Regions from separate parts of the Pseudarthrobacter oxydans genome, predicted to be linked through region 1. Evidence: riboswitches for the same ligand, from Rfam matches in the RefSeq annotation. Region 1 holds a riboswitch; the other holds the start of a gene.
The links. Region 1 has a riboswitch for glycine ahead of gcvP (aminomethyl-transferring glycine dehydrogenase). Riboswitches for the same ligand answer to the same signal wherever they lie in the genome.

Region 1 (15,494 bases):
CTCCCGGATGTCCAGGCAGGGGACGTACTTCACGCCCACCATGGATGCCATCACCAGCATGGCGGGTTCGTCCAACCCAATCCTTGCCGCCCGGGGCAAGGAGTACACACCCATCATCAAAGCAGCCGTGAAAGCCGCCCATGATGCCGGCGTGACCGTCGTTGCGGGGACGGACTCGTTCGGATCCGACGTGACTCCGATCGGCACGGAAGTCCGCCTGTTGAGTGAGGCCGGGCTTTCCCCCCTGGAAGCCCTGAGGGCCGCCACGGTCAATGCCGCCGCGCTGCTGGGCTGGAGTGAAAACGCCGGCCGGCTGGTGCCCGGTTCCTTCGCGGACGCCGTCATTGTGGACTCTGATCCCCTGTCCAGCGGCTCTGCCTTGGAAGGAATCCGGGCCGTGGTGGCGCAGGGAGTCCTTGTCAGGAACAGCCTCTGAGCCACCGTGCCTCTCAGGGCGGGGTTTCCCCGCCAACCCTGACCGCCCAAGCTAACGCCCCCTTCCATTCCGAAAGCGACCCCATGACCCTGATCCTTAAAGCCTCCGAGCTCGAAACCCTGGCCGATATGCCCGGAACCATTGCCGCCGTCGAACGCGTCTTTGCCGGCCTGAGCCGAGGTACCGCTGTCCAGCCCGCGCCGGATTCGCTCCTCCTGCCGTCGTCGGATGCCCGGTTCCTGCCGATGGCGGCGCTGTCCGGGCCGGAGGAGCTGGCATCCGTGAAACTACTGGCGGACATCCCGTCCAACGGTGGGGCCGGCCTGCCCTCGCAGCGGTCCACCATCATGCTCGTAAGCCAGCTGACCGGTGAAACACTGGCCATCCTGGACGGTAAAGTCCCCACCCGGGTCCGTACGGCCGCTGCCAGCGCGGTGGCGACGAAGCTGCTTGCCAGGCCCGGGAGTGCCACCTTGGGGTTGGTGGGGGCGGGGGCCCTGGCGGTGGCACATGTGGAAGCCATGCTGGCCGTCCTGCCGATAAAAAATGTCGTGGTGTGGTCCCGTTCCACTGAGACGGTCGCTGCGTTCTGTGACCGGATTTCCTCATACGGGCTGCACATCACGCGGGCCGCCAGTGTGCAGGAAGTTGTTGAGAACTCGGACGTGCTGTGCACCCTCACGCCAGCGGTTGAGCCGCTGGTCAAGGGGGAGTGGTTCCAGCCCGGACTGCACGTCAACGCCGTCGGATCCCGTCCGCGGCCTGACCACCGGGAGATTGACTCAGCGGGTATGGCGCGGGCGCGGGTCTTCGTGGACAGCCTGGCCACGGCCCAAGCGAAGTCAGGGGGACTGATCGTCCCTGTGGCTGAAGGCGTCATGGGCTTTGACGATGTGGAAGCCGAACTTGGTGACGTGGCGGCCGGGACAAAAGCAGGCCGTCTGGGGGATGAGGACATAACCTTGTTCAATTCGGTGGGTATCGGCCTGCAGGACCTTGCCATCGGGAGGCTCCTGTATGACGCTGCCCTCAACCAGGGGGTCGGCACCCGCGTGGAGCTGAATAACTGAGGCAGCCCGGAAGCAGGGCACTGGAACCAACAGGAGGCATCTTTGAGTACCCAGGCGGACGCACCCGCGTCTTCGGCTGATGCTACCCGTGCACGGATCCGGGAGTTGATCATCTCGGGTGACTTCGCGCCCGGTTCACGGCTCAGGGAACGCGAGCTGTCACAGGCCCTGGACGTTTCCCGGGTCCCCGTCCGCGAAGCCCTCCAGCAGCTGGAAGCCGAAGGTTTCATTGACACCTCGCCACGGCGCGGGGCCACCGTCAAGCAGATCACCCTGAGGGACGTCAATGAACTCTTTGATGTCCGGCTCAGCCTCGAGGTCCTCGCCGCGCGGCTCGCCGCCCAGGCCGCCGCCCGGGGTGAGTCCACAGCGCGCCTGCAGCACATGATGGACAAGGCCGAAGAAGCAACCCTGCGCCACGACCACACGGAGATCCCGCTCATCAACACGGCCCTGCACGCGGAGATCGTCTCGATGGGAGGCAACTCGCTGCTCGAGTACTCCATGAAGCCTCTGCTGGGCAGGATGCAGTGGCTCTTCACCCTGACCGGGCACCGTGATCCCCAGGTCCAGTGCGCGGAGCACCTGAGCCTGTGCCGGGCCATCTATGACGGCAAGGCCGAACTTGCGGCAGCGCTGGCGTTCGCCCATGTGGAGCTGGGCCGGGAACCATCACTGCAGGGGCTGGCCGGGCAACTGCCTGAAAACTGACCCGGCCGGAAGTTCAAGGTTCGACGGCGGGGCTACCGCGGACTTTTGTCAACGACGCAGAACCTGTTGCCGTCGGGGTCGGCGAGGACCACGAAATCGGGGTTCTCCGGGTACAGGTCCCAGTCGACGCGCTGGGCGCCGAGTGAAACCAGCCGTTGCACCTCGGCGCCCTGATCGTCCGCATACAGGTCCAGGTGAATGCGCGGGTGCTCCTGGACCGGCGTTTCGCTGAGCATGAGGGCGAGCTGCGCTCCCGGGCCCGAAGCCGGCACCAGGATCACCCAGGTTTCGTCCCCGGGCTCCTGCGGGACGTAGCCGAGGGCGGCGTGCCAAAAGGCGGTTGCGCGGGCGACGTCGTTGACGCCGAGGACGGTGCTGCCGATGGTCAACATCCGCCCAGCCTAAACCCGCTGCCCGGAGCCTGTCTTGCCCCTGAGCCGGACGCCGGGGGCGGCCCGGCTAGACTCGCCTGCATGGGGGACAACAACGCACCTGAAGACCGCAAAACTCCGCCGCCTGCCCGGGCTCTTGCCGCCGTCGTTCCCATCGCTGGCCTTGTGACGGTAGTGGCGGGGTGCCTCGTCGCATGGAGCAACGCGGACGCCAGCTTCGGCTGGTTCGCCTACGCGCCGCTGAGCAACCAGCTTTTCAGCGGCAGCGGCATCGCCTTGGTTACCCAAGGTACACAGATCGGCCTGGCCGTCGCCGTCGTCGGACTGCTCGTCCTGGCGTTCTGGGCGGGGTACCGGCTGGGCAGGGAAGCCTCCCGCTAGAACTTCCGGAAGCTTCCTAATTGCACTGTCTCCGTGCACCTGATGCCTTCGAGCACGTCCGGCGCGTCCCGCCGTCGTAAGCCTGCCTTGGAAAGACGCGGATTTTGCATCCAGCCCCATAACCCGGTAAGGTGTGAGCCGTGTCACCGACCAGTGGCACGTGCTTATGATCTGCGGCGGGAGAGTCCTGCCGGTACGTTCTGCAGGCGCCGTAGGAGCAAATCCTCCCCAGGAATCTCTCAGGCCCACGTACCGCCGCGGCAAGGCAACTCTGGAAAGCAGTCCGGGCAACCGGGCTCACCGACGGTGCAAGTGGCGCCCCGCTGAACGGCAGGGCAACGCAAAACTCTCAGGTCCAATACAGAGCGGGGAGGAACCCGAATCAAAGTGGCACCGGTTGCCACCTGAATTATGGAGTTCCTCTCATGACGGTTCAATCGTCCCCAACCACCTTCGCAGACCGCCATATCGGCGCGCGCCGCCAGTCCGACATCGACACCATGCTCAAGGCCGTCGGCTACGACACCCTTGACGGCCTCGTGGACAGCGCAGTTCCGGATTCCATCCGCCAGGACAAGCCGCTCACCCTTGAGGGCGCCCTCAGCGAAGTGCAGGTCCTCGCCGAGCTCCGCAAGCTGGCTGGCAAGAACAAGATGGCCGTGCAGATGATCGGCCAGGGCTACTACGACACCGTGACCCCGCCGGTGATCCGCCGCAACATCCTTGAAGCCCCCGCCTGGTACACCGCCTACACCCCGTACCAGCCCGAGATTTCCCAGGGCCGGCTCGAGGCGCTGCTGAACTTCCAGACCATGGTCCAGGACCTCACCGCGCTCCCGGTGGCCAACGCCTCCCTCCTCGACGAAGCCACCGCCGTCGCCGAAGCCGTGCTGCTGATGCGCCGCGCCAACAAGTCCAAGACTGCGAAGGACGGCAAGACCGTCCTCGACGCCGACCTCCTGCCGCAGACCATCGCCATCGTGCTGGGCCGCGCCGAAGCCCTGGGCTTCGAGGTGGAAATCGCAGACCTCACCAACGGACTTCCCGACGGCGACATCAACGGCGTCGTCCTGCAGCAGCCCGGCGTCTCCGGCCGCGTCTGGGACCAGTCCGCCGTCATCGCCGAAGCCAAGGAGCGCGGCGCGCTGGTCACCGTCGCTGCCGACCTCCTGGCCCTCACCCTCATCACCCCGCCGGGCGAGCAGGGCGCGGACATCGCCGTCGGCTCCACCCAGCGCTTTGGCGTGCCGTTGTTCTTTGGCGGACCGCACGCCGCCTACATGGCCGTCCGCGACGGCATGGAACGCACCCTCCCCGGCCGCATCGTGGGCGTTTCCAAGGACAACGCCGGCGTCCCCGCCTACCGCCTGGCACTGCAGACCCGCGAGCAGCACATCCGCCGCGAGAAGGCCACGTCCAACATCTGCACCGCCCAGGCGCTGCTGGCCATCGTCTCCTCCTTCTACGCCGTCTACCACGGCCCCGACGGCCTGAAGGCGATCGCCGAGACTGTCCACAACAACGCCCGCGCCCTGGCCGCCACGCTGAAGACCGCCGGCCGCGAACTGGTGTCCGACACCTTCTTCGACACCCTCACGGTCAGTGTTCCCGGCAAGGCCGCCAAGGTGATCACCGCCGCCGAAGCCCGCGGCATCAACCTGCGCCTCATCGACGCGGACACCGTTGGCGTGTCCGTTGATGAAACCACGACGCCGGAGGTCCTCGCCGCGGTTGCCGTCGCCTTTGGCGCCGGTCCGGTTGTGTCCGGTGAGGGCTTCGAGCTGCCCGAATCGGTGCTGCGCACCTCCAGCTACCTGCAGCACCCGGTGTTCAACACGCACCGTTCCGAGACCCAGCTGCTGCGCTACATCCGCCGCCTCTCCGACCGGGACCTGGCACTGGACCGCACCATGATCCCGCTGGGCTCCTGCACCATGAAGCTGAACGCCACCGCCGAGATGGAAGCCATCTCCTGGCCGGAGTTCGCCTCCATCCATCCGTTCGCCCCCGACTCCCAGACCGAGGGCTGGCGCGAACTGATTGCGGGCCTGGAAGCCGACCTCGCCGAAATCACCGGCTACGACCAGGTATCCATCCAGCCCAACGCCGGCTCCCAGGGCGAGCTCGCCGGCCTGCTGGCGATCCGCGGCTACCACCACTCCCGCGGGGACCAGCAGCGCAACGTCTGCCTGATCCCGGCATCGGCGCACGGCACCAACGCCGCCTCCGCCGTGCTCGCGGGCATGAAGGTTGTGGTTGTTGCCACCGCTGCAGACGGCACCATCGACCACGCCGACCTGCAGGCCAAGATCGAGGCCCACAAGGACGTCCTCTCGGCCATCATGATCACGTACCCGTCCACGCACGGCGTGTACGACTCCGATGTCCGCGAGGTGTGCGACGCGATCCACGCCGCCGGCGGCCAGGTGTACGTTGACGGCGCCAACCTGAACGCACTTGTAGGCCTCGCCCAGCCGGGCAAGTTCGGCGGCGACGTCTCGCACCTGAACCTGCACAAGACCTTCTGCATCCCGCACGGCGGCGGCGGACCCGGCGTCGGCCCGGTTGCTGCCAAGGCACACCTGGCACCGTTCATGCCGGGCGACGCGAACAAGGCCGCCCATGAAGCCGGGCATGGCGTCGCGATTTCCGCTTCGCGCTTCGGCTCCGCCGGTGTGCTCCCGATCTCCTGGGCCTACGTGAAGCTGATGGGCGGGCAGGGCCTGACCGAGGCCACCAAGTCCGCGCTCCTGGCTGCGAACTACGTCGCAGCCCGCCTGGACGAGCACTTCCCGGTCCTCTACACCGGTGAAAGCGGCCTCGTTGCGCACGAGTGCATCCTTGACCTGCGCGAGCTGACCGCCCGCACGGGTGTTACGGCCGAGGACGTGGCCAAGCGGCTCATCGACTTCGGCTTCCACGCCCCCACGCTGTCCTTCCCGGTGGCGGGCACCCTGATGGTGGAGCCCACCGAGTCCGAGGACCTCGCGGAGATCGACCGCTTCATCGAAGCCATGATCACCATCCGCAAGGAAATCGACCAGGTGGCCGCCGGCGACTTCACCGTTGAGAAGTCCCCGCTGCGCAACGCACCCCACACGGCCGCCGCCGTCGTCTCCTCTGAATGGGACCGGACGTACCCGCGCGAACAGGCCGCCTTCCCGGTGGCATCGCTCCGGCAGGACAAGTACTTCCCGCCCGTCGGCCGCATCGACGGCGCGGCAGGGGACCGCAACCTGGTCTGCTCCTGCCCGCCTCTTTCCGAGTTTGAGAACTAAGGATTCCGTGATGACTGAGAACTACACCGCGCTCTATGAGCAGCACAAGATTGCCGGCGCATCCTTCACCGACTTCGGCGGCTGGCAGATGCCCCTGAAGTACAACTCCGAGCTGGCCGAACACCACGCTGTCCGCAACGCCGCCGGACTGTTCGACCTCTCCCACATGGGCGAAGTGTGGGTTACCGGCCCGGACGCCGCAGCCTTCCTGGACTACGCCCTGGCCGGCAAGCTGTCCGCGGTTGCCGTGGGCAAGGCCAAGTACTCGCTTATCTGCCAGGAAGACGGCGGCATCATCGACGACCTCATTTCCTACCGGCGGAGTGAAGACAAGTACCTTGTGGTGCCCAACGCCGGCAACGCTGCGGTGGTTGCCGCAGCGCTGGCCGAGCGGGCTGCCGGCTTCGACGTCACCGTAAACGACGTTTCCGCCGAGACCTCCCTCATCGCGGTGCAGGGACCGAACGCCGAGGCCATCCTGCTGACGCTCGTTCCTGCGGATCAACACTCCCTGGTGACGGAGCTGAAGTATTACGCGGCCGTCGAGGTGGAAATTAACGGGCAGGACCTGCTGCTGGCCCGCACCGGGTACACCGGCGAGGACGGCTTCGAGATCTACATCCCCAATGAGGACGCCGCCGGCCTGTGGGACGCGCTGCTGGAAGTTGGCGCCGGCCACGGGCTCATCCCCGCAGGCCTGGCCTGCCGCGACTCGCTCCGCCTCGAAGCGGGCATGCCGCTCTACGGCAACGAGCTCTCCCGCGAAGGCAACCCCTACGCAGCCGGCCTGGGCCCCGTGGTTTCGCTGGCCAAGGAATCCGACTTCGTGGGCAAGGCCGTGCTCGCCGAACTCAAAGCACTCGGCGCAGGCTCCACGTCCGGCCGCAAGCTCGTGGGACTCAAGGGCCTGGGCCGCCGCGCCGGCCGCAGCCACTACCCGGTCCTCAAGGACGGCAACGTGGTGGGCGAGGTGACCTCCGGCCAGCCTTCACCCACCCTCGGGTACCCGATCGCGATGGCCTACGTCGACGTCGAACACTCAGAACCCGGCACTGCCCTGGACATCGACCTCCGCGGCAAGCCGGAGCCCTTCGAAGTAGTAGCACTCCCGTTCTACAAGCGCGCCAAGTAACTCCGGGTTCCGGCGGGGCTGACATCCTCTGCATGCTGCTCCTTCGTCGCTTTGACGCATGCTGCCGGATGCCAGCCTCGCCGACCCTCGACGCTCTCTCACTTAATGCGGGTTTTGGGCCAACGCTCTCTCACCTAATGCGGGTTTTGGGCCGACGCTCTCTCACTTTCTCAAACACGAACCTAAGGAAAAACACATGGCAAAAGTTGCTGCTGAACTGAAGTACTCCGCCGAGCACGAATGGGTTGCTGCTGACGGATCCGGGCCCACCGGCGTCGGAATCTCGGCTGTGGCTGCCGAAGCCCTCGGCGACATCGTGTACGTGGACCTCCCCGAGGTTGGCTCCACCGTGACCGCGGGGGAGACCTGCGGCGAGGTGGAGTCCACCAAGTCCGTCTCCGACCTCTACGCTCCCGTCACCGGCGAAGTTGTCGAGATCAACGACGAAGTGGTCTCCGACCCCGCCCTGATCAACAACGATCCCTACGGCGCCGGCTGGCTCTTCAAGGTGGCCGTCACCGAAGAAGGCCCGCTGATGTCCGCTGAGGAATACGCGGCAGCCAACGGCGGCGAACTGTGAGCAGCGCGGCAGCAGGCACCGGTACAGTGACGGCCTTCGAGCAGGTGGTTTCGCCGAGTCTCGACGCGGACCTCTCCACCCTGGACCCGGAGATCGCCGCGAAGATCGACGACGAACTCACCCGCCAGCGCGACGGCCTGGAGATGATCGCCTCCGAGAACCACACCGCCGTGGCCGTCATGCAGGCGCAGGGCTCGGTGCTGACCAACAAGTACGCCGAGGGCTACCCGGGCAAGCGCTACTACGGCGGCTGCGAACACGTGGACGTCATCGAACAGCTCGCCATCGACCGGATCAAGGCGCTCTTCGGCGCGGGGTTCGCCAACGTGCAGCCGCACTCCGGCGCCCAGGCCAATGCCTCGGTGATGCACGCGCTGATCAAGCCGGGCGACACCATCATGGGCCTGAACCTTGCCCACGGCGGGCACCTCACCCACGGCATGAAGATCAACTTCTCCGGCAAGCTCTACAACGTGGTCCCCTACGGCGTCCGCGAGGACACCCACACAGTGGACATGGCCGAGGTGGAGCGCCTGGCCCAGGAGACCAGGCCGGCGCTGATCGTGGCCGGCTGGTCCGCCTACGCCCGGCAGCTGGACTTCGCCGAGTTCCGCCGCATCGCTGATTCCGTGGGCGCCTACCTCATGGTGGACATGGCGCACTTCGCCGGGCTCGTGGCCGCCGGCCTGCACCCGTCGCCGGTGCCCCACGCGCACGTGACCACGTCCACCACGCACAAGACCCTCGCCGGTCCGCGCGGCGGCATCATCCTGACGAACGACGCCGACACCGCCAAGAAGATCAACTCGGCTGTGTTCCCCGGACAGCAGGGCGGACCGCTGGAGCACGTGATTGCGGGCAAGGCCGTGGCGTTCAAGATCGCCGCGTCCGCCGAGTTCAAGGAGCGCCAGCAGCGCGTCCTTGCCGGCGCCCGGATCCTCGCCGAGCGCCTGGTCCAGCCGGACGTCACGGCCAAGGGCATCAGCGTGGTCTCCGGCGGCACCGATGTGCACCTGGTCCTGGTCGACCTGCGCAACTGCGAGCTCGACGGGCAGCAGGCCGAGGACCGCCTCGCGGCCATCGACATCACGGTCAACCGCAACGCCGTCCCCTTCGACCCGCGGCCACCGATGGTGACCTCCGGCCTCCGGATCGGCACGCCTGCGCTGGCAACGCGCGGGTTCGGCGAGGACGCCTTCCGCGAGGTCGCGGACATCATCGCCGAGGCATTGACGGCCGACGCCGACGCCGACCTTTCGGGGCTGCGTCACCGCGTCGACGTCCTGGCTTCGGCGCACCCGCTCTACCCGGGCGTCGCACCACTGTCCTGACCTCGGTTGCGTCCGCGACGGCGGACCGGACTTTTCACGCGTGCTGGCTCGTTCCTCGCCTCTGACGCACGCTTCCGAAAAGCCCGGCTCCGCCGGCCCCTCCTGCCCACGTCGCCTTAGCGACGCTCCACCCACCCATTACACGTCTCGTTAGGAATCCCACCATGGCTGTTGGCGTTTTTGATCTGTTTTCGATTGGGATCGGACCTTCGAGTTCTCATACTGTGGGGCCGATGCGGGCTGCTGCTGTTTTTGCTGAGGAGCTGAAGGCTTCGGGGGTGCTGGCGGGGGTGGCGTCGTTGCGGGTGGATTTGTATGGGTCGTTGGCGGCGACGGGCCATGGGCATGGGACGATGACGGCCATTTTGTTGGGTTTGGAGGGGTTCCATCCGGAGCTGATTTTGCCGGAGGAGGTGGAGGAGCGGCTGGCGGCGATCGCGGAGACGGGGTTGCTGCAGCTGGCCGGTGCGGTGGCGTTGCCGTATGGGGTGAAGGATATGGTGCTGCGGCCGTTGACTGTCCTGCCGCGGCACACGAACGGGATGACGTTCACGGTCTCCGACGCGTCGGGCGAGGTTTTGCATGCGGCGACGTTCTTTTCGGTGGGCGGCGGGTTCATTGTCCGTGAGGGCGAGGAGGACGCGGCCCAGCTGGAGCTGGAGGAGTCGAAGAAGGAGCTGCCGTTGCCGTTCCGGACCGCGGCGGAGTTGCTGGAGCATTGCCGGGAGACCGGGCTGGGCATCAGTGATGTGATGCGGGTGAACGAGGAGGACAGCCGCACGCCGGGGGAGATCCGGGCGGGCCTGCTGCATATCTATTCGGTGATGGAGGGGTGTGTGGCCGCGTCCTTGAAGCGTGAGGGGGTGCTGCCGGGCGGGTTGAAGGTCCGCCGCCGGGCCCCGGACTGGTATGACCGGCTGCGGAAGGAAAGCTCCCGGCCGGCCGGGTCCGAGGACGAAGGCGACGGGGCCGGGGAGTTTCATGATCCGAAGTATTGGCAGGAGTGGGTTAATTTGATCGCCCTGGCGGTCAATGAGGAGAACGCGTCGGGCGGGCGGGTGGTCACGGCGCCGACGAACGGGGCGGCGGGGATCATCCCGGCGGTGCTGTATTACGCGCTGCATTTCGCGCCGGGGATGGAGAACGCGTCCCGGGTGGACCGGGAGGATGTGGTGGTGAAGTTCCTGCTCGCCGCGGGTGCGGTGGGGGTTCTGTACAAGGAGCAGGCGTCGATTTCGGGGGCTGAGGTGGGCTGCCAGGGCGAGGTGGGGTCGGCGTCGTCGATGGCCGCCGCCGGTCTGGCGGAGGTGATGGGCGGGACTCCGGCGCAGGTGGAGAACGCGGCGGAGATCGCGATGGAGCACAACCTGGGCCTGACCTGTGATCCGATCGGGGGCCTGGTGCAGGTGCCCTGCATTGAACGGAACGCGATCGCGGCGGCGAAGGCGATCAACGCGGCGAAGATGGCGCTCTGGGGCGACGGTTCGCACCGGGTTTCGCTGGACGAGGTCATCGTGACCATGCGGGAGACCGGCAAGGACATGAGCTCCAAATACAAGGAAACGGCCATGGGCGGCCTCGCCGTCAACGTCGTCGAATGCTAGTCGAATGCAAAAGGAAGAACACTAATGACATTGGCACCTGAAGGCCGGAAGCTTTTGCGCGTTGAACAGCGCAACTCGGCTGTCCCGGTGGAGCGGAAGCCGGACTGGATCAAGGCCAAGGTCCAGATGGGCCCGGAGTTCGTCCAGCTCAAGAACCTGGTCAAGAAGGAAGGCCTGCACACGGTGTGTGAGGAGGCCGGCTGCCCCAACATCTTTGAGTGCTGGGAGGACAAGGAAGCCACGTTCCTGATCGGCGGGTCCGAGTGCACCCGGCGGTGTGACTTCTGCCAGATCGATACCGGCAAGCCCTCCCCGGTGGACAGGTTCGAACCCACCAAGGTGGCCCGCTCCGTGCAGGCCATGCAGCTGCGCTACGCCACCGTCACCGGGGTGGCCCGTGACGACCTCGAGGACGAGGGCGTGTGGCTGTACGCCGAGACGGTCCGCAAGATCCACGAACTGAACCCCGGCACCGGGGTGGAGCTGCTGATCCCGGACTTCTCCGGCAAACCCGAACACATCGAAGCGATCTGCGACTCCAGGCCCGAGGTCTTCGCGCACAACGTGGAGACGGTGCCGAGGATTTTCAAGCGGATCCGGCCCGCGTTCCGTTATGAGCGGTCCCTGGACGTGATCACGCAGGGCCGGAACCTGGGCATGGTGACCAAGTCCAACCTGATCCTGGGCATGGGCGAAACCCGGGAAGAGATCTCCGAGGCGCTGCGGGACCTGCACGAGGCCGGCTGCGACCTGATCACCATCACCCAGTACCTGCGCCCGTCCGAGCGGCACCTGCCGGTGGACCGCTGGGTCAAGCCGCAGGAATTCGTGGACCTCCAGGACGAGGCCAACGAGATCGGCTTCCTGGGCGTCATGTCCGGGCCGCTGGTCCGTTCCTCCTACCGCGCCGGCCGGCTCTGGGCCACCGCGATGCGGAAGAAGGGCCGGGACATCCCCGCCGAACTCGCCCACATCGCCGACGGCATCCAGGACTCCGGCACCACCCGCCAGGAAGCCAGCTCACTGCTCGCCGCCACGGCCTGATGCGGGACCTGCCCAAGGCTGAAGCTTTCCATAACTGATGACCAGACAGGACCAATGATGTTCCCCATCAGAATCGAAATCATCCCTTCCGAAGGAATCGTTGAGCAGGTCCAGGCCCTGGTGCCCCGGAGCACCACGCTCAGCGTCACCTGCCTGCCGCACCACGGCATCGAACGGACCATGCGCACCGCGGTGGAGGCGGCCGACCTCGGTTATACCGTGGTCCCGCACCTGGCTGCGCGGAGCATCCGCAGCCGCGCCGAGCTCACCGAGATCATCCGGGGCTGCAACGCCGCCGGCATCGGCGAGGTGTTCGTCATCGGCGGCGACCGGAAACAGCCGGCAGGCACGTACGACTCCGCCCTTCCGGTACTGGAAGACATCGCCCAGTACACCGGCGGGACCATGCGGGCCGGAGTTGCCGGCTATCCCGAGGGCCATCCGGTGGCCAGCCCCCTGGACCTACTGGACGGCTTGCTGGCCAAGCAGGACCTGGCCTCGCACGTGGTCACCCAAATGTGCTTCGACCCGGAAAGAATCCATGACTACGCGGCACTTTTGCGCCGCGAAGGCGTACGCCTGCCCGTCTGGGCGGGCGTGGCGGGGTCCGTCCCGCGGACGAAACTGGTGGCACTCGCCACGCAGATCGGCGTCGGAAGTTCCCTGAAATTCCTCAGCCGCAAGGGCCCGCTGGCCCGCAAACTCCTGAGCGGGGACCGCTACTCGCCGGACAGCCTGATCACCGGGCTGGCAACACAGCCGGGCAACATTGCCGGCATCCACCTTTACAGCTTCAACAGCCTTGCTTCGGCGCCGGACTATGGCGTCCACCCAACGCCGGAACAGGCATCCCCTTCCGCAGCACTCCACCCAGTATTGATTCGAGGAGCAGCACGTGACCACTAAATCCACTACTTCCCACCAGGAGCCGCATCTCGAGCGGCAACTCACCAACAGGCACATCCAGCTGATCGCCATTGGCGGCGCCATCGGCACCGGCCTGTTCATGGGCTCCGGCAAGACCATCTCCGCGGCCGGGCCGTCCGTCATCTTCGTCTACATGATCATCGGCTTCATGCTGTTCTTCGTCATGCGGGCCATGGGCGAACTGCTGCTGAGCAACCTGAACTACAAATCCTTCAGCGACTTCGCCGCGGACCTCCTCGGCCCCTGGGCGGGTTTTTTCACCGGCTGGACCTACTGGTTCTGCTGGGTGATCACCGGAATCGCGGACGTCATCGCGATCGCCGGCTACTCCAAGGAGCTCTGGCCGGGGCTGCCGCTCTGGATCCCGGGCCTGGCCACCGTGGCCATCCTGCTGCTCCTGAACCTCGTCACCGTGAAGGCGTTCGGCGAGACCGAGTTCTGGTTTGCCCTGATCAAGATCATCGCCATCGCGGCGCTGATCATCGTGGGCATGTTCATGATCTTCACGGGCTTCCAGTCCGACGCCGGCCCTGCCACCTTCACGAACCTGTGGAGCCACGGCGGCATGTTCCCGAACGAGTTCATGGGTTTCGTGGCCGGCTTCCAGATTGCGGTGTTCGCGTTTGTGGGCATTGAACTGGTGGGCACCACGGCAGCCGAGGCCAAGGACCCGGAGAAGAACCTGCCCAAGGCCATCAACTCCATCCCCATCCGCGTGCTGCTCTTCTACGTTGGCGCCCTCATCGTCCTGATGTCCGTCACCCCGTGGACCCAGTTCCAGGCAGGCCAGAGCCCGTTCATCGCCATGTTCTCCCTGGCCGGCCTCGGCGCTGCAGCCACCGTGGTGAACCTGGTGGTGCTCAGCTCCGCCATGTCCTCCGCCAACTCCGGCATCTACTCCACCTCCCGCATGGTGTACGGGCTGGCCCAGGAGGGCGACGCGCCCTCGGCGTTCGGTGCCCTGTCACGCCGCAAGGTCCCGCAGAACGCGCTGTTCCTCTCCTGCGTCCTGCTGCTCTCCGGGGTGGTGCTGATGTACGCAGGCCAGGACATCGGCAAGGCCTTCGACATGGTGACCACCGTGTCCGCCGTCTGCTTCGTGTTCGTCTGGTCCATCATCCTGGCCAGCTACCTGGCGTTCCGCCGCCGCCGCCCGCACCTGCATGAGGCATCGAAGTACCGGATGCCCGGCGGCGTGCCGATGGTCTGGGTGGTCTTCGCGTTCTTCGCCTTTGTCCTGTGGGCCCTGACCACGCAGCCGGACACGCTCCTGGCGCTGCTGGCCACACCGCTGTGGTTCGTCATCCTCGGCGTTGCCTGGCTGGCCATCCGCCGCCGCCCGGCCCACTTGGCCAGGTACGCGGAGTTCCAGGCAGATCTTGCCCGGGAAGCGGAAACGTCCAAGGCCCGGGAACTCGAGAAGGTGCAGAAATGAGCACGGCCACCACGCTCACCCCCAACATTCCCGCAGCCGCCCCTGCACACGATGCCGCGGACCCGGCCGCCGCCGTCGAACATGTCCTGACGGTTGACTGCGTTGAATCACCCGGGATTGTCCACGCGATCTCCGCGTTCCTGCTGGAGCAGGGGTGCGACATCATCGACATCAAGCAGTACGGTGACAAGGCACAGGGGCACTTCTTCATGCGCGTGCACTTCTCCTCCGGGTCTTCGGCCGCCCGGCAGCCCGCCGGCACTGAAGAGCTTCGCAGCGGCTTCGCCCAGGTTGCGGAGAAGTGGCAGATGAACTGGCAGCTCGAACCGCACGGCCGGAAACGCCGGGTGCTGGTGATGGTGTCCAAGATGGGGCACTGCCTCAACGACCTGCTGTTCCGGGCGCGGACGGGCGATATCCCGGTGGAGATCGTGGCCGTCGTCTCCAACCACCGCGACCAGGAGGGCCTGGTCCAGTGGCACGGCATCCCGTTCTTCCACGTACCGGTCACCAAGGACACCAAGGCCGACGCCGAGGCCCGGCTCCTGGAGCTCGTGGACGCGTTAGACGTGGAACTGGTGGTCCTGGCCCGCTACATGCAGGTCCTGAGCGACGACCTTTCAGCCAAGCTGGCGGGGAAAACCATCAACATCCACCACTCGTTCCTGCCCAGCTTCAAAGGCGCGAAGCCCTACCACCAGGCGTATGAGCGCGGCGTCAAGACCGTGGGCGCCACCGCCCACTACGTCAATGCAGAACTGGACGAGGGCCCGATCATCTCGCAGCAGGTCATCGAGGTGGACCACACGTACACTGCCGATGACCTGGTGGCCGTGGGCCGGGACGCCGAGTGCGTGGCGCTGCGGAACGCCGTTCGCTGGCACTGCGAGGGCCGGATCCTGCTGCTGGGCAACCGCACCGTCGTCCTGCGGTAGGGGAGTTCCTCCGCCGAAACAGGCCAAGGCGGAAGGCTGACGGAAGCGGACGACGGCGGGACCTCCCGCCGTCGTCCGCTTTCCTTTGGCAGGGGGATCGGTGGTTGACCTGCCCGCCCGCAAACGGCAACGATGGGTATGGCGGACTTCGGTGCGGGCCGGAAACGGCGGATAACAACCTGGATTAGTGCGCTGGCCGTGTTGGGCGCATGGCTTTCGAAGTCATACCGGTGATTCA
Region 2 (15,494 bases), 1.5 Mb from region 1:
CCAGGAGAATCCATGAGCACCGCAGCAAACACTTCCCTCGACGGCTACGAGGTCTGGTTCCTCACCGGCAGCCAGCACCTGTACGGGGAGGAAGTCCTCAAGCAGGTGGCCGCCCAGTCCCAGGAGATCGCCAACCAGCTCAACGCCAATTCCGCCGTCCCGGTCAGGATTGTCTGGAAGCCTGTCCTCACGGATTCGGACGCCATCCGGCGCACGGCCCTGGAAGCGAACTCGGATGATTCCGTGATCGGTGTAACCGCCTGGATGCACACGTTCAGCCCGGCCAAGATGTGGATCCAGGGCCTGGACCTGCTGCGCAAGCCGCTGCTGCACCTGCACACCCAGGCCAACCGGGACCTGCCGTGGGCGGACATCGACTTCGACTTCATGAACCTGAACCAGGCCGCGCATGGAGACCGCGAGTTCGGGTACATCCAGTCCCGCCTGGGCATCGCCCGGAAGACCGTCGTCGGGCACGTCTCCAACCCTGACGTGGCACGCCAGGTGGGTTCCTGGCAGCGGGCCGCCGCCGGATGGGCCGCAGTCCGCACCCTGAAGCTGACCCGCTTCGGCGACAACATGCGCAACGTCGCCGTCACCGAAGGCGACAAGACCGAGGCGGAGCTGCGCTTCGGCGTCGCCGTGAACACGTGGTCCGTCAACGAGCTCGCCGAGGCCGTGCACGGCGCGGCGGAGGCCGACGTCGACGCCTTGGTGGCGGAATATGAGGACCTTTACGACGTGGTGCCGGAGCTCCGCGCAGGCGCGGCCAGGCATGAATCGCTGCGGTACGGGGCCCGGATCGAACTCGGCCTGCGCAGCTTCCTGGAGGCCAACGGCTCCGCCGCGTTCACCACGTCCTTCGAGGACCTGGGCGCCCTGCGCCAACTTCCCGGCCTCGCGGTGCAGAGGCTCATGGCCGCCGGGTACGGCTTCGGCGCCGAAGGCGACTGGAAGACCGCCATCCTGGTCCGCGCCGCGAAGGTGATGGGCGCAGGCCTGCCCGGCGGTGCCTCGCTCATGGAGGACTACACCTACCACCTGGAACCCGGGTCCGAGAAGATCCTGGGCGCGCACATGCTGGAAGTCTGCCCTTCACTCACGGCATCGAAGCCGCGCCTGGAAATCCACCCGCTGGGCATCGGCGGCAAGGAAGACCCGGTCCGCCTGGTGTTCGACGCCGATGCCTCCCCGGGCGTCGTCGTCGCCCTGTCCGACATGCGGGACCGTTTCCGCCTGGTGGCAAACGCCGTCGACGTCGTTCCCCTGGAGCAGCCGCTGCCCAACCTGCCCGTGGCCCGCGCCCTGTGGGAGCCCAAGCCGGACTTCGCAACCTCCGCCGCGGCATGGCTCACCGCCGGCGCCGCCCACCATACCGTTCTCTCCACCCAGGTGGGCATGGCAGTGTTCGAGGACTTCGCCGAGATCGCCAAAACCGAACTGCTGACCATTGACGAAGGCACCTCCATCCGGCAGTTCAAGAAGGACCTCAACTGGAACGCCGCCTACTACAAGCTGGCCGGCGGGATCTGATCCCGTGGCACGGCTGAGCTCCCGGCCCCTGCCACGGACTAGAACGCCGTGACGCGCGGCAAGCCTCGCCGGCTGCCGAGGCTTGAGGACGTGGCGGAGCTGGCCGGGGTCTCGCACCAGACCGTGTCACGGGTGGTCAACAACCACCCCAACGTGAGCGCGGGGACGCGGGAAAGAGTGGAAGCGGTGATAGCCCGGCTTGGCTACCGCCGCAACACCGCAGCCCGGAGCCTGGTCACCCGGCGCTCGCAGACCATCGGGGTCCTGGGCAGCGAGCTCTCCCAGTACGGTCCTGCCAATACATTGCTGGGCGTGGAACGCGCTGCAAGGGACGCGGGATATTTCGTCAGCGTCGCCGCGTTGCGGGAGGTCAGCCGTGACGCGATCCTTGACGCCGTCAGGCACTTCCTGGACCAGTCGGTGGACGGCATCGTGGTGATCGTTCCGCACCTTGAGACGCTGGCGGCGCTGGCGGAACTTCCCATCGGAGTGCCGGTGGTGGCCGTGGGACCCGATGGGAACGACACGGTTGGCGGCGTCAGGGTGGACCAGCGCCGCGGGGCTGAACTGGCCGTGCGGCACCTTATCGGGCAGGGGCACGTCCGGATCGGGCACGTCGCGGGGCCGCAGGACTGGATCGATGCCGTGGCGCGCGCCGACGGCTGGCGGTCCACCCTTGCCTCTGCCGGACTCGATACGGACCTGATCATCGAAGGTGACTGGAGCGCCGGCAGCGGCTACGAAATCGGCCGGCGGATCGCGGCGACCCGCCGGGCAACTGCCCTCTTCGTGGGCAACGACCAGATGGCCTTGGGAGTCCTGCGCGCACTGACCGAGGCCGGCATCAAGGTGCCGCAGGACGTGTCCGTGGTGGGCTTCGACGACCAGCCCGAGGCCGGCTACTTCAGTCCGCCGCTGACGGTGGTCCGGCAGGACTTCGAGGAACTGGGCCGGCGGTGCATGCAGATGATGTTCACGGCGTTCGACGGCACGGAAGGACCCCGGACACTCGTGGTGGAGCCGGAACTCGTCCTGCGCAGCAGCACGGCGCCGCCCGCCTGAAAAGTCCGCCCGGAGACCGGGCCGGCAGCTGATTTAATCCGGGGGAGACCGCCGCGAAACGTGGCCACAACAATCGCTGCGTAGGTTTCATTGCATGACGGACACCCTGCTCATCCGGCTCCGCGACTGGCTGCTGGATACGTTCACCTACGAATCCGAGTCCAATGCCGCCGGCGCCATGGCCGACGCCAGCCGGTGGGGCTGGCTTCCGGCCTTGAGTGGAGTGTCCCTGGGCGCCGACCAGGCCCGGTCCGAGCATGCAGGAACAGCGGGTGGAAGCGGCGGAATGTCTGCTTAGCCACACTATTGCGCCAGTAGGGCGATAATGCCCTAAACTGCTGCACTGAGGTGCCTGAATGGCGCTGCGCAGCAACGAAAGTGAACAGGCTATGGCTACCGATTACGATGCTCCACGCAAGCAGGAAGAAGAGTCGCCCGCCGACTCTCTTGAGGCCCTCCAGGCGTCGCGGAGCGGCAACGCGCAGACAGCGGTTATCGATGTCGACGAGAACGACACTGCCGAGGGCATTGACCTGCCGGGTGCGGATCTTTCCAACGAGGAACTGACGGTCATTGTTGTTCCCGAGCAGTCCGATGAGTTCACCTGCTCGTCGTGCTTCCTGGTCCGCCACCGCTCGCAGGTTGCCCGGGAAAAAGACGGCCTGAAGTACTGCCGCGACTGCGAAGGCTGACCCTTCTTCCGGATTGCCCGGCGCCGGCCACCCCCTTCGGGTGACCGGCGCTTCTTGTCTCCTGCCGCCGTCGTTATCCCGGTAACGGCAAGGTGCCGGAACAATGCCGAAAGAACACGGAACGGGTTCCAAACGGGCCGGCGGGAAGCCATGTTTCGGCTCTCGCTATACAGGGGCGTGATGAAGGGCGCCGCGGGTTAACGGTTGCGTGGCGAAGCGGCAACAAACCTCGTTTCGCGCCGTAAACGCTCCTACTCTTGAGCTATCCATTCGCTCCACACATGGGTGGCTCCAAAATGAAAAAGTTCTACACCTGGCTGGCTGCCATCCTCCTGGCGGCCGGGCTGGGAATCGTGGTTCCGGGTCCCGCCTCCGCTTCCACCTCCTACTGCGGGCTCGTATGGGGGTCTTTGGCCAAGGCCGACCAAAGCATGAGCACCGCCACCGTCACCAATGTCCGGACCGGGCAGCACTACTGCTTCGACAGGATGGTGGTGGACCTCAACGGCGCCGTTGCGGGTTATACCGTGCGGTACGTTCCACAGATAGTCCAGGACGGGTCCGGCTTTGCCATCCCCGTCCGGGGGAACGCGCGCCTGCAGGTGACGGTGAACTCGCCCGCCTACGACGAGGACTACAACTCCACCTACAACCCGCCGAACCAGGCTGAGCTCTCAAACGTTGCCCGCTACCAGACTTTCCGCCAGGTGGTCCTTGCCGGCAGCTATGAGGGCTACACCAGCATCGGGCTGGGCGTACGGGCCCGCCTGCCGTTCCGGGTCTTCACCCTGGACGGGCCGGGCTCCGGGTCGCGCCTGGTGGTTGACGTGGCGCACTACTGGTGACAGTCAGGCAATCAGCACCGAAGGTGCCGTTCCCCCGGTTTCCAGGGGAACGGCACCTTCCTTCGCCGGCGGTGACGGCCTCCGGAAGCCTCCGGAAGCGTCCGCGCCTTACTCCGGGACCACCAGTGCGGGGGTATCCCGCTTAAGGGTCTCGCCGCGGAAGAAGCCGGGGCGGACCTTGGCCATGATGAGCATGACGACGGCACCGGACGCCAGGATGCCGACGCCCAGGACAAAGACCAGGCCCACCCCGAACACCTCCGAGCCGCTGCCGAACTCCGGCGCCCAGCTGTCCACGGCGGTCTGCAGGAACACTACGAACAGGCCCACGCCGCCCAGCACCGGGCATACCAGGCGGAGGAGGAAATGGCGCATGCTGTTGAACAGGCTGTGGCGGAAGTACCAGGCGCAGGCCAGGGCAGTGAGGCCGTAGTAGAAGCAGATCATCAGCCCGAGCGCCAGGATGGTGTCATTGAGGACATTCTCGCTGACCACGTGCATCACGGCGTAGAAGCCCGCGGACATGATGCCGGCGGCAACCGTGGCGAAGCCCGGCGTCGCAAACTTCCTGCTGACCCGGCTGAACGGCTCCGGAAGCGCGCCGTAGTACCCCATGGCCAGCAGGCTGCGGGACGGCGACATGAACGTGGACTGCAGGGACGCGGCGGAGCTGGACAGCACTGCCATGGACATAAGGATGGCGAACGGACCCATGATGGGAGAGGCCAGTGCCGTGAAGATGTTTTCGTGGATCTCGGTGTTGTTCAGGCCGTTGCCGGTATCACCTACGCCGGCGAACATCATGGTGGCGATGCTCACCGTCAGGTAGATCGCCAGGACGATCACGGCGGTCAGGGTTCCGGCCAGTCCTGCCGTCCTCTTGCCGTTGGAGGTTTCCTCATTGACGGTCAGGCAGACGTCCCAGCCCCAGTAGACAAAGATGGACAGTGAGATGCCTGCGGCGATCTGCCCGAAGGTCTCGATTCTGGTGACGTCGAACCACTCCCAGCTGAACGGGATGGCAGTGTCAGAGGCGGACCAGTTGGCGAAGGCCATGCCTACAAAGAGACCCAGGACAAGCAGCTGGAATCCCACCAGGCTGTACTGGACCAGCTTGGTGGTGTGCAAGCCGCGGTAGCTGACCCAAACGGCCAGGGCCACAAACACAAAGCAGGTCAGCACGTTCAGGGCCTTGTTTGCCGCCAGGTCGGCGAGCTCCGGCGAGCCCGTCAGCTGGGAAAGGAAGAGGTAAAAGAAGTCGACGGCGACTCCCGCGAGGTTGGAGAGCACAATGATGTTGGCCGCCAGCAGGCCCCACCCGCCCATCCAGCCAACCCACGGGCCGAAGGCCTTGGTGACCCAGGTGAAGGTGGTGCCGCTGTCCGGGGAATCGGCGTTGAGTTCCCGGTAGGCAAGGGAGACCAGGATCATGGGGATGAAACCGATCAGGAAGATGACGGGCAGCTGGAGCCCGGCTTCGTTGACCGTGGGGCCAAGGGCGCTGGTCAAGGTATAGGCGGGGGCGATGGTGGAAATGCCCAGGACGACGACGGCGAGGAGTCCCAGCTGCCCGCCCTTCAGTCCTTTGGGGCTCGTGCCGGCGGCTGCCGGTGAGGGCCTCCCGGAGCCGTAGGCGGATGTGCTGGTGCGGATGGTCTCGGTCATGGCACCACTTTCTGGAGAAGTTGAGACGACGGTCACTATATGAATGGCGTTCATTTAGTATGGAGGGGAGCGCCTCAGGAAGCAAGGAAAATAATGAACGGCGTTCTTTTGTTTCGGTTGTGAGCGATTTAGTAAGCTCACTGAGAAATTCCCCGCGAGCCCTCGGCCGTGCCCGATGGTGCTGGTAGCGTCGGGCTTACTGGACCAATTGAGGAGGATGCATGAAAGCTTCACCGACACTGACCAACAACCTGCAGGCCGTGCTCGCCGACCTGATTGAACTGCATATCCAGGGCAAGCAGGCGCACTGGAACATTGTGGGAACCAACTTCCGCGACCTCCACCTGCAGCTGGATGAGATCGTTGACGCTGCGCGCCAGTTCGCCGACGACACCGCCGAGCGGATGCGGGCCCTCCACGCCCTGCCTGACGGCCGCAGCTCCACCGTGGCCGGGTCCACCAGCCTGGCCCAGTTCCCTGACGGCCTGATCAGCACCAAGGATGCGATCGAGCGGATCGTGGCTGCCCTTGAGGCTGCCGTTGGCACCATGCGCAAGGTTCACGATGAGGTGGATGAAGAGGATCCCACCACCGCGGACCTGCTGCACGAGTTCATCGCCAAGCTGGAGCAGTTCGCCTGGATGGTCAATGCTGAAACCATGAAGCCCACCGCGAGCGTTACGGCGCCGGACTCCAAATAGCAGCACCCGCGGCGAAGCGGCCTGCCCGGCGCCCGCAGCCGGAGCCACACGCTCCGGCTGCGGGCGCTTTGCTGTCTCCGGCGGGGGCGCGCCTTGCGGCCTTCAGTTGGCTGCCTTGGGCACCTTCCGGAGTACGACGGCGGCGAGGACTGCCGCCGTCGCCATCAGTACCAGCCCAATCGCTGCGGTGACGTGCACCCCTGACTCGAAGGCCGAGCCGGCGGCCTGCCGGAGGGTGCTGGCCATGGGGCCCGGCAGGCCGGCCGCCAGTTCCATGGCTCCAGCGAGGGTCTCTCGGGCGTGCGCGGTGCTTTGGGCGGGGGCGGTTTCTGCCAGGCCGGCCGGAAGCCGCAGGTTGTGCTGGTAGGAAGCCGTGAGGATGGAACCCAGCACGGCGGTTCCCAAAACGGCGCCAATTTCGTACCCCGTCTCGGAAATCGCTGCCGCCGCCCCGGACTTTTCCGGCGGCACGCTTCCCAGGATGAGATCGTTGGAGATGGTCTCCGCCGTCCCCACGCCCAGTGCAAGGACCAGCAGCGCGCCGAGGAGCAGCGCGGGCCCGCCCCCGGTGCTTCCGAAAGCCACCATGCTGTAGCCGGCGGCGCTCATGGCGAGTCCTGCCGCCACCACGAAGCCCGGCCGTACTTTCCTCACCGCCGGCACCACGGCAAGGCCCGACACCATGGTGGCCACGAGTGCCGGGACCATGGCCATTCCGGCAGCCGAGGGGGACATGCCCTCAATGAGCTGGAGGTGCTGGGCGAGGAAGAGGATAAAGCCGTTGAATGAAAACAGGGCCAGGATATTGGCAGTGATGGCCATGCTGAACACCCTGTTCCGGAACAGGGGCAGGTCCAGCAGCGGACTGTGCAGCCGCTGCTGCCTGCGTACGAAGGCCGCGCCCATTGCCAGGCCGAGCGCCATGGTTAAGAGGGCTGTGGCGCCCGGGCCTTCGGTGGCCAGGTCCTTGATCCCGTAAACCATGGGAACCATGGTGAACAGGGAGAGCAGGATGCTGGGCACGTCCACCCTGCCCGGTGACGGGTCCCTGGACTCCGGGATGAAGGCCGGGCCCAGGGTCAGGAGCGGCAGCATGATGGGCACTGCCACCAGGAGTACGGCTCCCCACCAGAACTGTTCCACCAGCCAACCGCCCAGGATGGGCCCCAGTGCGGCGCCGCCCGAGAATCCGGCGGCCCAGATGGCGATGGCCAACCTCCGACGGTTGGGGTCCGGGAAGATGTTGCGGATCAGGGACAGCGTGGCGGGCATCAGCATGGCGCCGAAGAAGCCAAGGAAAGCCCTGCCTGCGATGAGCCATCCGGCGCTGGGGGCAAAAGCGGTTGCTGCCGAGACTGCGGCAAAGCCGATGCTGCCGATGACCAGCAGGCGGCGCCGGCCGATCCTGTCGCCCAGGCTTCCCATGGCAACCAGCAGCCCGGCCAGCACCAGCGGGTAGGCGTCCACAATCCACAGCAGTTCTACCCCCGAGGTGCGGAGGGCGGCGGCAATGGCAGGCAGGGCGAAGGACAGGGCCGTGTTGTCCACGGCTACCAGCAGGACCGGGAACATCAGCAGGCCCAGCGCCAGCCAGTCGCGCCAGCTGCCCCCGGGCAGGCCTGGCGCGGGCAATGCGGTTGGAGCCGGGCGGATGGTGCTCTGTTGGGAGGCGGCGGGCATGATCATGCTTTAACTATACCGTCTGGACGGTATAGTTAAGAAACAGCTTCGTGACCATGCATGATGGGAACCATGGCCAGAAAACCCGTTGCGCGAGATGCCGTCCTGGATGCCTTCGAAGAACTCCTGATCGACGTGGGGGAGCGGGCTGCCACCCTGGACGCGGTGGCCAAGCGCGCGGGCGTCTCCAAGGGGGGCCTCCTGTACCACTTCCCCAACAAGGAAGCGCTGATCGCCGCCACCCTTGAACGGCTGGACCGCCTGGCAGGGGAGGACCTCGCCGCCATGGCCTCCGCGCCGGAGGGGGCGGCGGCATACTTCATCAAGTCGTCGCTGTGGTCCGATACTCCAATGGACCGCTCCTTTGTTGCCGTGACGCGGCTGGCGGAGGTGGCCCACGAGGAAGCCCGCCGCCGCTTCGCCGCCATCCAGCAGCAATGGCTGGAGCTTATCGGACAGGACGTGGGCACGCCCATGGCAAAGGCAGTGCTGTACATGGGGGACGGGCTGTACTTCAACGCCATGTGGGAAAGCGGGCCGTCCGGGAAGGCGGGGAGCAGGCGGGCGGACGTGGCGGAACTCCTGTCAGCCGTGGAGCGGCTACGGGGCTAGCTGACATTTGCCCCCGGGCCCGCGGCATAGGAGAATTGTGCTGTGTGCGGGCCGTTACCCGTACGCCAAGACAACCCAAATGAATAGCCTTTGATCTGCGGCGGGAGAGTTCTGCCAGAAGGTACAAGCAGGCGCCGTAGGAGCAATACCTCCCCAGGAATCTCACAGGCCCATGTACCGCCGCGGCGAGGCACCTCTGGAAAGCAGCACGCCGTCCGCTTTGAGGTCCGTTCCCCGGATCCCTTGACTGACGTGCTCACCGACGGTGCAAGCGGTGCCCGCGTGTTCAGGCAACGCGGAAACTCTCAGGTACAGATACAGAGCGGGGAGGACCCGAATCGATGTGGCGTATCCTGCGCCGCCTTAGTTATGGAGTTCCTCGTGACTGTATCTCCGGCCTCCGCCGTTCCGGCCACTGCCACCCCGGCAACTGCCGAACCCGCTTCTGCCGCCACCTTTGTTGACCGGCACATCGGCGCAAGGCGCAAGGCCGACGTCGAAACCATGCTCAAGGCCGTGGGCTACGACACCGTGGACGCGCTGGTTGATACCGCCGTCCCCAAGGACATCCGGCAGGACTCTGCGCTGGAACTGGCAGGTGCGCTGAGCGAGGTGGAGGCCCTCACTGAGCTCCGCCGGCTGGCCGGCAAGAACAAGACCGCGGTGCAGATGATCGGCCAGGGCTACTACGACACCGTCACGCCGCCGGTGATCCGCCGCAACATCCTCGAGGGCCCGGCGTGGTACACCGCATACACCCCGTACCAGCCGGAGATTTCCCAGGGCCGGCTCGAGGCGCTGCTGAACTTCCAGACCATGGTGCAGGACCTGGTGGGCCTGCCCATCGCCAATGCCTCCCTGCTGGACGAAGCAACGGCCGTGGCCGAGGCCGTGCTGATGATGCGGCGGGCCAATAAGAACGCAGATGCCCGGGACGGCAAGACTGTGCTGGACGCCGACTGCCTGCCGCAGACCATTGCCATCGTGAGGGGACGGGCAGAGGCACTGGGCTTCGAGGTGGAAGTGGCCGACCTTTCCAACGGACTTCCCAACGGCGCCATCAATGGTGTGGTGCTCCAGCAGCCGGGCGCTTCCGGCCGCGTCTTTGACCACGCCGCAGTGATTGCCGACGCCAAGAGCCGCGGGGCGCTGGTGACCGTGGCCGCCGACCTCCTGGCCCTCACCCTCATCACGCCTCCCGGCGAGCAGGGCGCGGACATCGCCGTGGGCTCCGCCCAGCGCTTCGGCGTCCCGCTGTTCTACGGCGGCCCGCACGCGGCCTACATGGCTGTGCAGAAGGGCCTCGAACGCTCCATGCCGGGCCGCCTCGTCGGTGTCTCGAAGGACAACGCCGGCGTTCCCGCCTACCGCCTGGCACTCCAGACCCGCGAGCAGCACATCCGCCGCGAGAAGGCCACGTCCAACATCTGCACCGCCCAGGCGTTGCTGGCCATCGTGGCTTCGATGTACGCCGTGTACCACGGCCCGGAGGGCCTGAAGGCGATCGCCCAGTCAGCACACTCCCACGCGAAGATGCTGGCCGCGTCCCTCAAGGCCGCCGGTTTGGACGTGCTGCACACCAGTTTCTTCGACACCGTCACCGTCTCCGTGCCGGGCAAGGCTGCCGGGATCGTCGCTGCCGCCGAAGCCACGGGCATCAACCTGCGCCTCATCGACGCGGACACGGTGGGCTTCTCCGCCGATGAAACGACAACATCAGAAATTGCCGCCGGGGTGCTGAAGGCCTTCGGCGTCCCGGCCGCCGCGGACGGCGAGGGAGAATTCGCGCTGGACGCCGCCGTCGTGCGTTCCTCCGGGTACCTGCAGCACCCGGTGTTCAACACGCACCGTTCCGAAACCCAGCTGCTGCGCTACATCAGGAAGCTATCGGACCGTGACCTTGCGCTGGACCGCACCATGATCCCGCTGGGCTCCTGCACCATGAAGCTGAACGCCACGGCCGAGATGGAAGCCATCTCCTGGCCGGAGTTCGCCTCCATCCATCCGTTCGCCCCGGACTCCCAGACGGAGGGCTGGCGCGAACTGATTGCCGACCTCGAGGCGCAGCTGACCGAGATCACCGGGTACGACCAGGTGTCCATCCAGCCCAACGCCGGCTCGCAGGGCGAGCTCGCCGGCCTGCTGGCGATCCGCGGCTACCACCACTCCCGCGGGGACCAGCAGCGCAACGTCTGCCTGATCCCGGCATCGGCGCACGGCACCAACGCCGCGTCCGCAGTCCTGGCCGGCATGAAGGTGGTGGTGGTGGCCACGGCACCGGACGGAACTATCGACCACACTGACCTGTACGCCAAGATCGAAGCCAACAAGGATGCCCTGTCCTGCATCATGATCACGTACCCGTCCACTCACGGGGTGTATGACGCCGACGTCCGTGAAGTCTGCGACGCCGTCCACGCAGCCGGCGGCCAGGTATACATCGACGGCGCCAACCTCAACGCGCTTGTCGGCCTCGCCCAGCCGGGCAAGTTCGGCGGCGACGTCTCGCACCTGAACCTGCACAAGACCTTCTGCATCCCGCACGGCGGCGGAGGACCCGGCGTCGGACCCGTTGCTGCCAAGGCACACCTGGCACCGTTCATGCCCGGCAACGCCGCCACCTGGACCGAAGGCAACGACGTGCCGATTTCGGCGTCAAAGTACGGCTCCGCGGGCGTGCTCCCCATTTCCTGGGCGTACGTGAAGCTGATGGGCGGCCACGGACTCACCGAGGCCACCAAGTCCGCGCTGCTGGCAGCGAACTACGTCGCAGCCCGCCTGAACGATTTCTTCCCGGTCCTCTACACCGGCGAAGGCGGGCTTGTGGCACACGAGTGCATCCTTGACCTGCGCGAGCTCACGGCACGGACCGGGGTCACGGCCGAGGACGTGGCCAAGCGGCTCATCGACTACGGCTTCCACGCCCCCACCCTGGCCTTCCCCGTCGCGGGGACGCTCATGGTGGAGCCCACGGAGTCCGAGGACCTCGGGGAAATCGACCGCTTCATCGAGGCCATGATCGCGATCCGCGCCGAAATCGACCAGGTGGCGGACGGTGACTTCACTGTTGCAGACAGCCCGCTCCGGAACGCTCCGCACACGGCCGCGGCGGCGATCAGCAGCGACTGGGACCGCGCCTACCCCCGCGAGCAGGCCGTATTCCCGGTGAAATCGCTTAAGCAGGACAAGTACTTCCCGCCGGTGGGCCGCATCGACGGCGCAGCGGGGGACCGGAACCTGATCTGCTCCTGCCCGCCGCTTTCCGAGTTCGAAAACTAAGGACACGCTCCATGGCTGAGAAGCACACTGCCCTGTACGACGAGCACAAGAAGCTGGGCGCATCCTTCACCGACTTCGGCGGCTGGCAGATGCCGCTCAAGTACAGCTCCGAGCTCGCCGAACACCGCGCCGTCCGGAAGAGCGCCGGCCTGTTCGACCTCTCCCACATGGGCGAAGTCTGGGTGACCGGGACGGACGCGGCCGCCTTCCTGGACTACGCGCTGGTGGGAAAGCTCTCCGCCATGCCCGTGGGCAAGGCCAAGTACTCGCTGATCTGCCAGGAGGACGGCGGCATCATCGACGACCTCATCACGTACCGCCGTCCCGCATCCGCCGGGAGCGCAGAAGGCAGTACCGACCGCTTCCTGGTGGTCCCCAACGCCGGCAACGCCGCAGTGGTGGCTGCTGAGCTTTCCAAGCGGGCTGCCGGGTTCGATGTGGAGGTGGATGACGCCTCCGCCGTGACGTCACTGATCGCCGTCCAAGGCCCCATGGCGCAGGAACTGCTGCTCCGACTGGTCCCCGCAGCCCGGCACAGCCAGGTGACGGAACTGAAGTACTATGCCGCCGTCGAGGTCCCGTTCCTGGTGGGCGGCGCCGGACTGGACCTGCTGCTCGCACGCACAGGCTACACCGGCGAGGACGGGTTTGAGATCTTCGTGTCCAACGACGACGCCCCCGGCCTGTGGCAGGCACTCGTCGCCATTGCCGAGGACGGGGAGCTGACGCCCGCCGGGCTGGCCTCGCGCGACTCACTCCGGCTTGAGGCAGGCATGCCGCTCTACGGGAATGAGCTCTCCCTGCAGGGCGATCCCTTCGCCGCTGGCCTGGGACCCGTCGTCGCACTGTCCAAGGAAGGCGACTTCGTGGGGAAGGCGGCGCTCGCCGCGAAGAAGGACGCCGGCGCCGGCTCCACCACAGGCCGAAGGCTCGTCGGGCTCAAGGGACTCGGCCGCCGTGCAGGCCGGGCCCACTATCCGGTCCTCAAGGACGGCAAAGTGGTAGGCGAAGTCAGCTCCGGCCAGCCCTCACCCACCCTGGGGTACCCCATTGCCATGGCCTACGTGGACGTTGAGTTCACCGCTGTTGGCACCACCCTGGATATCGACCTGCGAGGTAAGGCAGAGCCGTTCGAAGTCGTCGACCTGCCGTTCTATAAACGCGCCAGGTAGGGCGCCTCCCCGTGGTCACCTTGGCCGGCAAGATCGTGGTTGCGTCCGCGTCGGCGGACCGGACATTTTCACGCCTGCTGCTCCTTCGTCGCTTTGACGCAGGCTTTCGAAAAGTCCGGCTCCGCTGACGCTCAGCGGGTCCTTCGCTCAGGTGAGTGGTCCAGGCGACTGGGTGGATTCCGGAGACGTGCTCCCCGCCATTCCCCTCGCCTCGCAAGCTCGGCCAGGGAACCCGAACGGCGTGGGCCCGGGCACGCGGAGGAATTCGGTCACCCGCCACCCAACCCCGCCACGAACTCTCTAGTTAGGAACCAAGCGCATGGCTGTTGGCGTTTTTGATCTGTTTTCCATTGGGATCGGACCTTCGAGTTCTCATACTGTGGGGCCGATGCGGGCTGCTGCTGTTTTTGCTGAGGAGCTCAAGGGCTCGGGGGTGCTGGCGGGGGTGGCGTCGTTGCGGGTGGATTTGTATGGGTCGTTGGCGGCGACGGGCCATGGGCATGGGACGATGACGGCCATTTTGCTGGGTTTGGAGGGGTTCCATCCGGAGCTGATTTTGCCGGAGGAGGTGGAGGAGCGGCTGGCGGCGATCGCGGAGACGGGGTTGCTGCAGCTGGCCGGTGCGGTGGCGTTGCCTTACGGGGTGAAGGATATGGTGCTGCGGCCGTTGACTGTCCTGCCGCGGCACACGAACGGGATGACGTTCACGGTCACCGACGCGTCCGGCGAGGTTCTGCATGCGGCGACGTTCTTTTCGGTGGGCGGGGGGTTCATTGTCCGTGAGGGCGAGGAGGACGCGGCCCAGCTGGAGCTGGAGGAGTCCAAGAAGGAGCTGCCGTTGCCGTTCCGGACCGCGGCGGAGTTGCTGGAGCATTGCCGGGAAACCGGGCTGGGCATCAGTGATGTGATGCGGGTGAACGAGGAGGACAGCCGCACCCCGGGGGAGATCCGGGCGGGCCTGCTGCACATCTATTCGGTGATGGAGGGGTGTGTGGCCGCGTCGCTGAAGCGTGAGGGGGTGCTGCCGGGCGGGTTGAAGGTCCGCCGCCGGGCCCCGGACTGGTATGACCGGCTGCGGAAGGAAAGCTCCCGGCCGGCCGGGTCCGAGGACGAAGGCGACGGGGCCGAGTTCCATGATCCGAAGTATTGGCAGGAGTGGGTTAATTTGATCGCCCTGGCGGTCAATGAGGAGAACGCCTCGGGCGGGCGGGTGGTCACGGCGCCGACGAACGGGGCGGCGGGGATCATCCCGGCGGTGCTGTATTACGCGCTGCATTTCGCGCCGGGGATGGAGAACGCGTCCCGGGTGGACCGGGAGGATGTGGTGGTGAAGTTCCTGCTCGCCGCGGGCGCGGTGGGGGTCCTGTACAAGGAGCAGGCGTCGATTTCGGGGGCTGAGGTGGGCTGCCAGGGCGAGGTGGGCTCGGCGTCGTCGATGGCCGCCGCAGGGCTGGCGGAGGTGATGGGCGGGACTCCGGCGCAGGTGGAGAACGCCGCGGAGATCGCGATGGAGCACAACCTGGGCCTGACCTGTGATCCGATCGGGGGCCTGGTGCAGGTGCCCTGCATTGAACGGAACGCGATCGCGGCGGCGAAGGCGATCAACGCGGCGAAGATGGCGCTCTGGGGCGACGGCTCGCACCGGGTTTCGCTGGACGAGGTCATCGTGACCATGCGCGAGACCGGCAAGGACATGAGCTCCAAATACAAGGAAACGGCCATGGGCGGCCTCGCCGTCAACGTCGTCGAATGCTGACAGCGTTGAACCTTCAGTTGTGGGCCGCAGCCCACCAGTTCAAGGTGGACGCAAAGACCAGCCAGGCAATGTAGGGGAGCAGCAGCAGTCCCGCGGTCCGGCTGATGGGGCCGAAGTAGAGGACAGTCACCGTGACCGCGGCGATCAGGGCCACGATAATGGCCAGCGCCAGCCACAGGGCAGCCGTACCCATAGCGGGATAGAGACCGAAGAACACCGGAGTCCAGGCAAGGTTCAGGCCCAACTGGACCGCGTAGGCCGTTAACGCCGGCCTGGTCTTGGGAGCCCTCTTCCGCCACACCAGCCAGGCAGCCGCCGCCATGGCTGTGTAGAGCAGGGTCCATACCGGGCCGAAGAGCCAGTTGGGCGGGGACCAGGGCGCCTTGTCAGCCGTGGCGTACCATCCGTTCACGTTGTCAATGGTGGAGAATCCGCCGAGCCCAGCCACCAGGAAGGATGCCGCCAGGAATCCGGCCAGCACCGCTGCCTGGACCCGC

Region 2: another riboswitch for glycine. It lies ahead of gcvP (aminomethyl-transferring glycine dehydrogenase); the one in region 1 lies ahead of gcvP (aminomethyl-transferring glycine dehydrogenase).

The regions. Positions count from the first base shown of each region.
Region 1 covers NZ_CP139438.1:3,799,157-3,814,650, reverse strand. The annotation lists gene SMD14_RS17445 (amidohydrolase family protein) at 1-436, shown strand, start outside; gene SMD14_RS17440 (ornithine cyclodeaminase family protein) at 520-1,506, shown strand; gene SMD14_RS17435 (GntR family transcriptional regulator) at 1,549-2,217, shown strand; gene SMD14_RS17430 (VOC family protein) at 2,250-2,609, opposite strand; gene SMD14_RS17425 (hypothetical protein) at 2,691-2,990, shown strand; glycine riboswitch at 3,158-3,255, shown strand; gene gcvP (aminomethyl-transferring glycine dehydrogenase) at 3,416-6,268, shown strand; gene gcvT (glycine cleavage system aminomethyltransferase GcvT) at 6,279-7,400, shown strand; gene gcvH (glycine cleavage system protein GcvH) at 7,597-7,980, shown strand; gene glyA (serine hydroxymethyltransferase) at 7,977-9,311, shown strand; gene SMD14_RS17400 (L-serine ammonia-lyase) at 9,476-10,915, shown strand; gene lipA (lipoyl synthase) at 10,940-11,959, shown strand; gene SMD14_RS17390 (methylenetetrahydrofolate reductase) at 12,014-12,865, shown strand; gene cycA (D-serine/D-alanine/glycine transporter) at 12,855-14,321, shown strand; gene purU (formyltetrahydrofolate deformylase) at 14,318-15,256, shown strand.
Region 2 covers NZ_CP139438.1:841,243-856,736, forward strand. The annotation lists gene araA (L-arabinose isomerase) at 13-1,533, shown strand; partial or broken gene SMD14_RS20255 (hypothetical protein) at 1,523-1,585, shown strand; gene SMD14_RS03910 (LacI family DNA-binding transcriptional regulator) at 1,582-2,595, shown strand; gene SMD14_RS03915 (hypothetical protein) at 2,690-2,893, shown strand; gene SMD14_RS03920 (DUF4193 domain-containing protein) at 2,985-3,287, shown strand; gene SMD14_RS03925 (hypothetical protein) at 3,584-4,132, shown strand; gene SMD14_RS03930 (APC family permease) at 4,241-5,797, opposite strand; gene SMD14_RS03935 (Dps family protein) at 6,019-6,498, shown strand; gene SMD14_RS03940 (MFS transporter) at 6,601-8,178, opposite strand; gene SMD14_RS03945 (helix-turn-helix domain-containing protein) at 8,251-8,790, shown strand; glycine riboswitch at 8,882-8,980, shown strand; gene gcvP (aminomethyl-transferring glycine dehydrogenase) at 9,160-12,069, shown strand; gene gcvT (glycine cleavage system aminomethyltransferase GcvT) at 12,081-13,241, shown strand; gene SMD14_RS03960 (L-serine ammonia-lyase) at 13,561-14,997, shown strand; gene SMD14_RS03965 (TspO/MBR family protein) at 15,011-15,494, opposite strand, start outside.